DNA from 3 places in the Mycetohabitans rhizoxinica HKI 454 genome. Region 3 is predicted to be linked to each of the others. Evidence: predicted binding sites of a transcription regulator. Region 3 holds the regulator's gene; each other region holds the start of a gene.
The links. Region 3 encodes LexA, which represses DNA repair genes until DNA is damaged. Its sites were predicted from a motif close to ACTGTATNNNNATACAGT; they were not measured.

Region 1 (3,259 bases), 280 kb from region 3:
CGGCAAGACCACATCGCCAAGGAATTTGGGGCAAGCCATGTGCCCGTGCGTGAAGCGTTCCAGCGTCTGCAGGCAATCGGACTGGTGACAATCCTGCATAGGCGTGGCGTGCGCGTCACCGTATTGGACCGTGTCGCCATCAAGGAAGCGGCTGACATGCGGGCGGTGCTCGAACCGCTCGCGCTGCGCCACGCTATGCCACACCTGCGCGCCGAACATTTCGAGGCGCTCGAAAGCGCCCACGCCGCGTGCGACGCCGCCAATTCGCTTGCGTCGTGGGATGCGGCCAACCGAGCGTTCCACTACGCGCTGGTGCGTCATTGCGCGATGCCCCGCCTGCTGGCGACGCTGGACGTGCTGCAATTGACCAGTTCGCGTTTCGTGCTCGCCGTCGGCCGGGCGCGCGGCTGGCAATCGCGCTCGAACCACGACCATCAACTGATCATCGACGCGTTGAAAAGCCATGATCTCGAGCGCGCCGCTCAATTGTTGTCACGCCACATCGGCACCATGGAGCGCGTCGGATTCCCGGTCAGCTAGCGCGGTGATATCCGTCGCGCCACCGAGCCGTGCTGCTGATCATCGACGGCTTTCGTCACGCACGTGAGTGCAGTAAGAGCGATCCTGCTCTGTCGCAGGTCGTTCACGAGTTGAGTCCGCTAAACACAGCACGGGGTGTGCAGTTCACCTCAACTGAGCCCCGCTTCGGCAAACGGCAACTTGTGTTGCACCGGCTCGCGCACCAAGCGCTGTGCGTGCGCTGGTCGCAGCGCACTGACCCGCACGCCGAGCAACCTGAGCCGCTTGTCCAGCGGCACGCGCTTCAGACATTCGGTGGCGGCACGCCGGATCACAACCGCATCCGCGGTAGGCTCCGGCAAGCTGACATCGCGCGTGACAGTGCGAAAATCCGCATAGCGCAGCTTCAGCCCGACCGTGCGTCCGACATAGCCCTTGCGCGTCAAGTCTTGCGCCACGCGCACGCACAAGTCCGTGAAGATCGCCGAGAGCGAGGCGCGGTCGTGGCGCACGTGCATATCACGCTCGAACGTGGTTTCGCGGCTCATCGATTTCGGCTCTGACGTGACTTGCACCGGCCGCTCATCGATGCCGTGGGCGACATCGGCCAGCCAGGCGGCATAACTGTGGCCGAAATGCTCCTGCAGCAGTCCGGGATCGGCCTTCGCCAGATCGCCGACCGTGGCAATGCCCAGCGACACAAGCTTCTCGCCCGCCTTCGGGCCGATACCGTTAACCCTGCGCACCGGCAGTGGCCAGATCCGCGTCGGCAGGTCCGCGATGGACAAAATCGTCATGCCGTCCGGCTTGTCCAACTCCGAGCCGATCTTGGCGAGTAGCTTGTTTGGCGCAACGCAGATCGAGCACGTAAGACCGGTCGCGTCGCGCACCGCCTGCTTGATGCGCATCGCCAACGCTCGCGTGTCGTCAGGCAACGCGGTCAAGTCGATGTAGATTTCATCGATCCCGCGGTCCTGGATCTGATCAGTGAATGTCGCCACCGCGGCCTTAAACAGCCGTGAATAGTGGCGATACGAGTCGAAGTCGGTGGGCAGCAGGATAGCGTCGGGCGCAAGCTGCGCGGCCTTCATCATGCTCATCGCGGAAAATACGCCGAGCGCGCGCGCCTCATACGTGGACGTGGTGACCACACCGCGCCCCGCATAATCGCCCAAGCGGGCGAACCGGCGCGTGCCGTCCGGCAGCGTCTGCGGCGCCGCCTTCCGGCCACCGCCAATCACCACCGCTTTGCCGCGCAACTCGGGATAGCGCAACAACTCGACGGATGCGTAAAAGGCATCCATGTCAAGATGGGCGATCCGGCGCGTCAGAACCATGGCAATCGGAATGGCGGCTGTGCAATGTTGAACGGCGATAGTATACCTGTATATTTGTACAGGCGGCGCAGCGGGAACGCGTACGTTTTGTCAAACCGGTAATCGCGGGATCGACACTGGCGTCGATGGCATCCGCATTCATTTCATATGGACTGCTTTTTATTGCTGGCCCGTACCTGCAACGTGTATTGCCGTGTTTCGCCTGCCCACCTGTCCGGCGCGCCAGACTCACGCTGTTGCCGATGACGGCGATGGTCGCGGCCCGCAGTCGGCGTTGCGGCGGGACCTCGGGTTGAACTACGCGCTGAATACGCACTGGTCATTAACCGCGTCGGTGCCGTATATGCCGCTGACAACCTATGCGAGCACGCCGATCAAGACGGCGAGCGGCACCACGCTGGCGGCATCCAAGGCAAAGTTGAGCGCCGCCCCGCTCATCACGTTCCCGACACTGTCCACGGGCCGCAACAGCGGCATGCTCAGACCTTCGCCCACACCTCCGACTGGCCCGGCACGTCGCCTTGCGTCCACCACTTTGCACGATACGTCACGCCGTGGTACTTGACGGTCATCCCGGCTGTATAGATTTGCGAGCTGGACCATTGCGCGCCCGGCGTCGGCTTGCCACCGTGCGAGCCGCCACCATACGACGAATCCTGCGTCACGCCAGTGCCCCAATGGCCGCCCAGTTGCCGGAACACCTGCGTGAATGCATACGGTTGCTGCGAAACGCCGGAACAACTGGGCGATGCGCCACCGCTATTGCTCGCACAAGCCTTGTCCCGGCCGATCGACCAGTTACTGAGCAGTCCGATACCATCCGAGCGAGCTTTGTCGAGCAGCGCCTTCGCGTCTGCCAGCGAGAACGTCTCGCCTTGCACGTCATTCTTGCCGATCATCGGCGTCACGCCAATCATTTGCCACAACTGGGCGTCGGTCTTCGGGCTGCCCGCCGCCTTGTACGCCGCATCCAACTGCGCGTAGACTGACGTGGCAGCGCGCTTCGCCGCCGCGCCCATGTCAGCTGTGCCATTGCCATAGTCCATCGCCATGATGTTGACCGTATCCAGCGTCACACCGTTGTCTAGCGCTGCGTCGAGTACGCGCAAGCCATCGGCGGTCAGCCCCGATGGCATCACCGGGAGAGTCAACGTTACATGCAGTGCCTTGCCGTTGGTGCGCATCGTGTGCTGCAGTTGCCGTACAGCCTGGAAATTGCGCGTCAGCGCCGCGCTGTCCGTTTGCGCCGCGCCTTCGATATCGAAATCGATATGCGTCAACGAATACGTATCGATCACCGTCTGATACGCCGCGGCCAGCGCCGACGCGCTGCTGCATGCTTGCATCAACGGCATGCCAGCTTGGCCGCCAAACGAAATCGACACCTCGCCGCCCTTGGCTCG
Region 2 (3,259 bases), on a different replicon from region 3:
GCGGCAGGTCATGATAGGTCGTGGGCCGGCTGGCCGACGGGCTCGCCAGTCCACCGCTTGCTGGTCTCAATGCCGGCGGGGGGGCCGACGCAGCAGCTTGCGGGCACGACTCCAACGCACGCATGTAGACTTGGTAGTCGTTCAAAGCGGCATTCAGATCAAAGTCCATCGGTAAGCTCGGCAATCGATAACAAGAAACGGCGCGGTACGAAGCGAAGCCGCACGGCAGGTTAGCTAAAAGTGGGAAACTGAGCACAGCGATGGGCTGTAAACGCCATGTTCTTGGCGGATAGTGCTATGCCCATATGCGGCAGCTATTACATCGTCTGTTGGTAACGCACACTGCTGAAGAAGCTCGTGTGAAGCTGGCAATGGTAAGCAGCACGCAGCCGAAACAACGTGCGGATCGAATAAGTGATGGTGCAGGTTGAGTTACATTCCACCATCCCGGACCGCACCGTACACACGTAGCTTGGAGCGCGCGAAGCTTGTCCATTTCGCATAGGTCGTTGGTAAAGATAGAGAAATTTATTACACAATCTTTACATAAAGGCCGCATGAAAGCGGGTACCCGTGGACACACCTGTGCACGTAGCAAGCCCTTTCCAATAGATCGCGTTGCGATATCATTAGTAAAATAAAAAAGATAAAGAGAATCGTTCCGCTCTAGATCCCAGATGAAAGAGCTTACAAAGTTATGCTTCTCTGCGATGCCGCGGACCGTGAGTAGAGAAGTCGGCTTGGCAGGGTTGCTTCAAACTCGCATACCTTCGCCTTCTCAAAGATGATTGGCTGTTGTGATGTTATTGCCGCCCCATTCGCGCCCTTATCCAATCGACAACTGACCGGTGACAGCGACTGCCACCCGGCGCGATCAACGGCTTTGGGTCAGTTGGATCCTTCCGACCATATCAACGGTGGCAGGGCAGGGTCAAGGTTAAGTCGTGGTTCAGGCGCCAGTTTGGCGCGTTCGTCGCGGACGTGAGCCTGTGTTGGTAATCACAACTGTTCCTGTTTGCTCAACGTCTTGTTCAACAACTCTGAAGGTATAAGAAGTCGCGGCGTAATCGCGCCGACTTTCACAAGTCGGGTTGGGTCTTCTGGTCGATAGTCTCAGACTATGTCCACTCTTTCACAAGCTCGGGACGCCATGCCTTCACGATGGCTTCGAACTGCGGGCCGTAGCCGAGCGTGTCGGGGTAGTTGTTCGCGCCCCTTTCACTGCGGGTGCCGCAAGTGCGCTACAGATCTTCAACGTGACGCTCGTCTAAGCCTAATCCGCCCGGCGAGAGCCAGCATCATCGACCGACTGACTGCGCGTTTTGGCTCATCGGTGACTCAACAGCCGCTTTTCAGTGGCTTACGTCTGCAGCAGCTGCACAATTTCGCGAAGCCGATCTCGATATAGCTCGGTCAGTGCCAGGTTGCGCTCGTCTCGCCCCAGTGGGTACGGCTCTGACAGCAGCGCGCCGAACGCTTGCAGCGCAACGCGCACCGTCATCGCTTGCCCGGTGGTCAGGTGTGTTCCATTGAGCGTTATGCTCGGTTCTTGAGTCATTCGTCAGCTTCGTCCTCGTTGGCAAACCACGACCATTGTTTTTTAGTTTAGCAAGTAGACAGCGTTGGCACCGCGCGGTCTGCGTCCACGGCTCACATGCGTGGCGAACCACCACGACACTATAGCGCCTTTGATGCGTTGCGCCCCCATGACGCTTTCCCGTAACACCTCACGCCATAGGTTGTGCGATATCGGTCGGTTTATTAATTCGTGCCAGATAAAAAGCGTCTTCTATCGATATAGTATACCTGTATATCCATACAGTATTTCGTTTTCCATGGGTCAAGCTTTGCCCTTTTCGCCCCAGTCACTGCACCCGACGCTGTGGCGGGGCGCTGAACTTGCGCGCGCGAGCGAGCGCCGCATCGATACCGGCTACACCACGCTCAATGCCGAGTTGCCCGGTGGCGGCTGGCCGCAAGGTGCGCTAATTGAGCTGCTTATTTCGCAACCCGGTATTGGCGAGTTACGCTTGCTCGCGCCGGCGCTGCGCACACTGCAACCGCGTGCCATCGTATTAATCAATCCGCCGCACACCGTGCAACCATTAGCGCTGCGCTATTGGGGCCTGGACAGTATCCACTGGTGTGTGCTGCGTGCGCCGAAGACGGCCGATGCGTGCTGGGCGGCCGAACAGGCGCTGCGCACCGGCTCATGCGGCGCGGTGCTGCTTTGGCTTACTAGCGTATCCGCCGACGTGCTGCGCCGGCTGCACCTGGCCGCCCAGCGCGGCGCGGCGCTCTTTTTCTTGCTGCGGCCGCTGTGCGCGTCGCGCAGTGCTTCGCCCGCGCCACTGCGTGTGGCGCTCGCGCCCGCCAGTGCAGGCGTGCAGGTGACGCTACTGAAGCGTCGTGGTCCGACGCATGACACGCCCCTCGATATCCCGCTCATTCCTTCTCCCATCTTATTAAGTTGCCATGGCCGTGTGGATCGGCGTGCATCTGCCTTACCTGCTACTCGAAGTGTTTCACCCGCGTGGGTATCCGCCTGACGCGCGTGGGTGCGTGGTGCTGGAGCAAGACCGCGTCGCGCATTGCGATGAAAGGGCACGCATGCTGGGCATTCGCGCCGGCATGCGCCGCGGCGGCGTGCTGGCGCTTGCACCGCACGTGCGCGTGCACGAGCGTGATCGCCTACGCGAAGCGGCGCTACAGCACAGCGTCGGGATGGCGATGCTGCGCTTTACCCCTCATGTCGTGGTGACCGACGAGGCGTGCGTGCTGCTGGACGTGAGCGCAAGCCTGCGGCTTTTTCGGGGTATCCGGGCACTGCGCCGCGATGCGCGCGCGCTCATTGACGCGCTGTGCGTGTCGGCTCAGTGGGCGGTGGCGCCCACCGGCTATGCAGCGTGGCTGTTGGCGCGCTCCGGAGGCGGCTATGCGCTGTCATTAGAATCGTTGGAACGTGTGCTCGGACGCCGGCCGTTGAACGTACTGCCGTCCGCGCGACGCTACGCTGATTGGTTCGACGGCTTAGGCTGCCGCACGATTGCCGACGTGTGCCGTCTACCGCGTGCGGGCCTGAACAAGCGGTGCGGCACGGCACTGCTCGAAGCGCTTGACCGCGCGCGCGGCTTGGCACCCGAAGGGTATGCGTGGCTGCAGGTGCCGCCCCAATTTGATGCGCGTATTGAGCTGCCGGAGCGCATTGAACAGACTGACGCGCTGCTGTTTGCTGCGCGCCGACTGCTTGTGCAGATGA
Region 3 (3,259 bases):
GCAACGCACTGGGCTTGCGAAAATAAAAACGACTCATGCCTGCTACTCGCCTCCAAGCACCGCTCGCACCCGACCCAGGGGATTCGGGCTCGGCGTACGCCGGCAGCCCTCTCAGGCCGCGGGCCGCCGCCTGGCAGCCATCGTCGGCTTACTGTGGCTGATAAATCGAATCGAATACGCCACCGTCGGCAAAATGCACTTTTTGAGCCTTCGCCCATCCGCCGAATGTATCGTTGACCGTGTACAACTTAAGCTTTGGGAACTGCCGGATCAGCGCGTCGGGCACCTTGCTCGAGCGCGGCCGATAGAAGTGCTTTGCCGCGATCTGCTGGCCCTGCTCGGTGTACAGAAAGTTCAGGTAAGCCTGCGCGAGCTTGCGCGTGCCGCGGCGGTCCACCACCTTGTCGACCAGCGCGACCGGTGGTTCGGCCAGAATGCTGACCGATGGCATCACGATCTCGAATTGGTCAGGCCCGAACTCCTTGAGCGACAGGAATGCTTCGTTTTCCCAGGCGACCAGCACGTCGCCGATACCGCGTTGCACGAAGCTGGTAGTCGCACCCCGTGCGCCGGAATCGAGCACACCGGCATTCTTGTACAGCTTTGCGACGAACTCGCGCGCTTTTTGCTCACTGCCACCCGGCTGGTGCAACGCGTACGCCCATGCGGCCAGGTAGTTCCAGCGTGCGCCACCGGAAGTCTTTGGGTTCGGGGTGACGATGGACACGCCCGGCTTGACCAGATCGTCCCAGTCCTTGATCCGTTTCGGATTGCCCTTGCGCACAACGAACACGATCGTCGACGTGTACGGCGCCGCATGGTCCGGCAAGCGTTTTTGCCAATCCGCGTCAATCAATCCCTGCTTGGCGATCGCATCGATATCGTAGGCCAGCGCCAACGTGACAACGTCCGCCTGCAAGCCATCGATGACCGAACGCGCCTGCGCGCCCGAGCCGCCGTGCGACTGTCTGAACGATACGGTCTCGCCGGTCTTGGCCTTCCATTCTTTTGCGAACGCTTGATTCATGTCCTGGTACAGTTCTCGCGTCGGGTCATACGACACATTGAGTAGCGTCCTGTCCGCGACGGCCGCGCCACTGGCCACGATGCCGCACGTCAGCACCCATGTCGCGGCTAACCGCCGCCACACCGATGCACTGTCGCGCTGCCGCGCCCGCCCCGTTACCTGTTCGCTCATTTGTATGCCCGTGGATGTCGTGAGGACCGGCCAAGTCTAACGAACGCGTTTCATTATCAAAAATAATCGTTCCTTATGCTTTTATATTCAAAAGTCGTAAGAGACCGGGCGGCGCGCCAACAATTTATGCCACGAGCAAACAGACAACGATTTCAAGTAACACTTGAAATACTGCGAATACTGTATAAAAATACAGGAACCTGTTCATCCATACAGTAACCTCATGACTAAACTCACCGCCCGTCAGCAGCAGGTCTACGACTTGATCCGCCGCGCGATCGAGCGCACCGGCTTTCCGCCGACGCGCGCCGAGATCGCTGCAGAACTCGGCTTTAGCTCAGCCAACTCGGCCGAAGAGCACTTGCGCGCGTTGGCGCGCAAAGGGGTGATCGAACTGGCGGCGGGTGCGTCACGCGGGATCCGATTGCTGTCAATGGAAGACGGACCGCACCAGTACACGCTGCCACATCCAGCGGTCATGCAGTTATCGCTGCCGCTGGTCGGTCGCGTCGCGGCCGGCAGTCCGATCCTGGCTCAGGAGCATATCGCGCAGCATTACGCGTGCGATCCAGCGCTGTTTGTGAGCCGGCCCGACTATCTTCTGAAAGTACGCGGGATGTCGATGCGCGATGCAGGCATCTTCGACGGAGACCTGCTGGCCGTACAGAAACAGCACGATGTGAAAGAAGGCCAGATTGTGGTGGCGCGGCTGGGCGACGACGTGACGGTCAAGCGCTTCCATCGGCTGGTAAATGGCATCGAATTGATCGCAGAAAATCCGGATTACGAGAACATCATTGTGAGCCCGGGACAAGAAGATTTTGAATTGGAAGGCATTGCGGTCGGCTTGATCCGCCCCAACGCGTTCTAAATACCGACACGGAGAAACCGATGAAACGACTTGCCCGCCTGTTTCCGTTACGCGCGTTCGGGCGCCTGCGTCATCTGCGAGGCCTCGTGCCATGCGGTGCATCATCGCACCCCGCCACTTCGTTCGGTCTGTTGATGGGCGGCGCGACGCCGGCACAGCGCCCGACCGCACCAATGCACGACGGCATGGCACACGTCGTGCGGGAGTACATGGAATTGCCATCTAGCTTACCGGCTTTCGCGCGCGTGCCGCTGCGCCACGGCGTGCCTCAGGCCGAACCGGCCCGTCGTCGCCCATGGCGGGAGGACGAACCGGTGCGCGTCTACCGCAGTGCATCGCGCGTGGTACTAGTGGGCCATATCGATGCGGTTTGCAGCATGATCGACCGGTATATCGCGGCAGAGGAGACTGGGGTTGCCCACGGTTTGCTGGATTAATTTGTTCGCGCTACAACTGCGCATATGACATCGGCCTCATTTAAGCGTCTTGTCGCCGCAGGGGTGACGCTGGCTAGCGGGGTGGCAGGCGTGCTCAGCTACGCGTCGCCTTATATCGTCCTGAACCGCCTGGAGCATGCAGCCGATGCGCGCGACGCCGAGACGGTCAATCGATACGTCGACTACCCTGCATTGCGTGCCAGTTTGAAACAGGAACTCAATGCACGGATCACGCGTGCGGTCGGCGCGCATGCAGATGATTCGCCGCTGGCGCAGGCAGTCGCCAGTGTCGGCACGATGGTCGGTTCCGCGTTAATCGCACCGATTGTCGAAGTCTATGCAACGCCAGACGGTGTGGCCGCGTTGCTAGCCGGCATGCCCCCGCGCGATTTGGCAAGCGACACGACACCGCCGGGCCCGGTGCGGGTTCCGCAAGCGAGTGCGACACGCGGCGCAGCCGTTTCCGGTACGTCGGATTCCGCCGGCCCCAGCGCACCAGGCGGCCGACAGCCCGCGGCCGGCGCGTCCGTAAGCGGCGAAGTTCGCGCGAGTGCCGCCTATCGCGGCCTCAACGAGTTCGTAGTCCGATACCGCACTGATTCGAAGGACCCGCCGTATAGGATGATTTTTAACCGAACCGGCGTTTTCAGCTGGCAACTTGTTGGAGTCAAACTCAACGGTTCATGATGCGGGTCATTGCGACACGGGGCCGACCCATGTGAATCCACACCGTAGCGCGACAACTCAAACCCT

Region 1: dinB (DNA polymerase IV) is a predicted target of LexA. The motif match lies at 1,902-1,919, and genes of this name have one in related genera.
Region 2: imuA (translesion DNA synthesis-associated protein ImuA) is a predicted target of LexA. The motif match lies at 1,806-1,823, and genes of this name have one in related genera.

What each region holds. Positions count from the first base shown of each region.
Region 1 is NC_014722.1:1,443,263-1,446,521, reverse strand. It holds gene RBRH_RS06750 (GntR family transcriptional regulator) at 1-540, shown strand, start outside; gene dinB (DNA polymerase IV) at 690-1,856, opposite strand; gene RBRH_RS06740 (chitinase) at 2,336-3,259, opposite strand, start outside.
Region 2 is NC_014723.1:89,512-92,770, forward strand. It holds gene RBRH_RS19805 (hypothetical protein) at 1-169, opposite strand, end outside; partial or broken gene RBRH_RS21610 (DUF7673 family protein) at 1,119-1,208, opposite strand; gene RBRH_RS19540 (hypothetical protein) at 1,361-1,558, opposite strand; gene imuA (translesion DNA synthesis-associated protein ImuA) at 1,836-2,549, shown strand; gene RBRH_RS19545 (Y-family DNA polymerase) at 2,476-3,259, shown strand, end outside.
Region 3 is NC_014722.1:1,727,861-1,731,119, forward strand. It holds gene cysT (sulfate ABC transporter permease subunit CysT) at 1-37, opposite strand, end outside; gene RBRH_RS07605 (sulfate ABC transporter substrate-binding protein) at 149-1,198, opposite strand; gene lexA (transcriptional repressor LexA) at 1,422-2,069, shown strand; gene RBRH_RS07615 (hypothetical protein) at 2,090-2,506, shown strand; gene RBRH_RS07620 (DUF2939 domain-containing protein) at 2,531-3,193, shown strand; partial or broken gene RBRH_RS07625 (universal stress protein) at 3,251-3,259, opposite strand, start outside.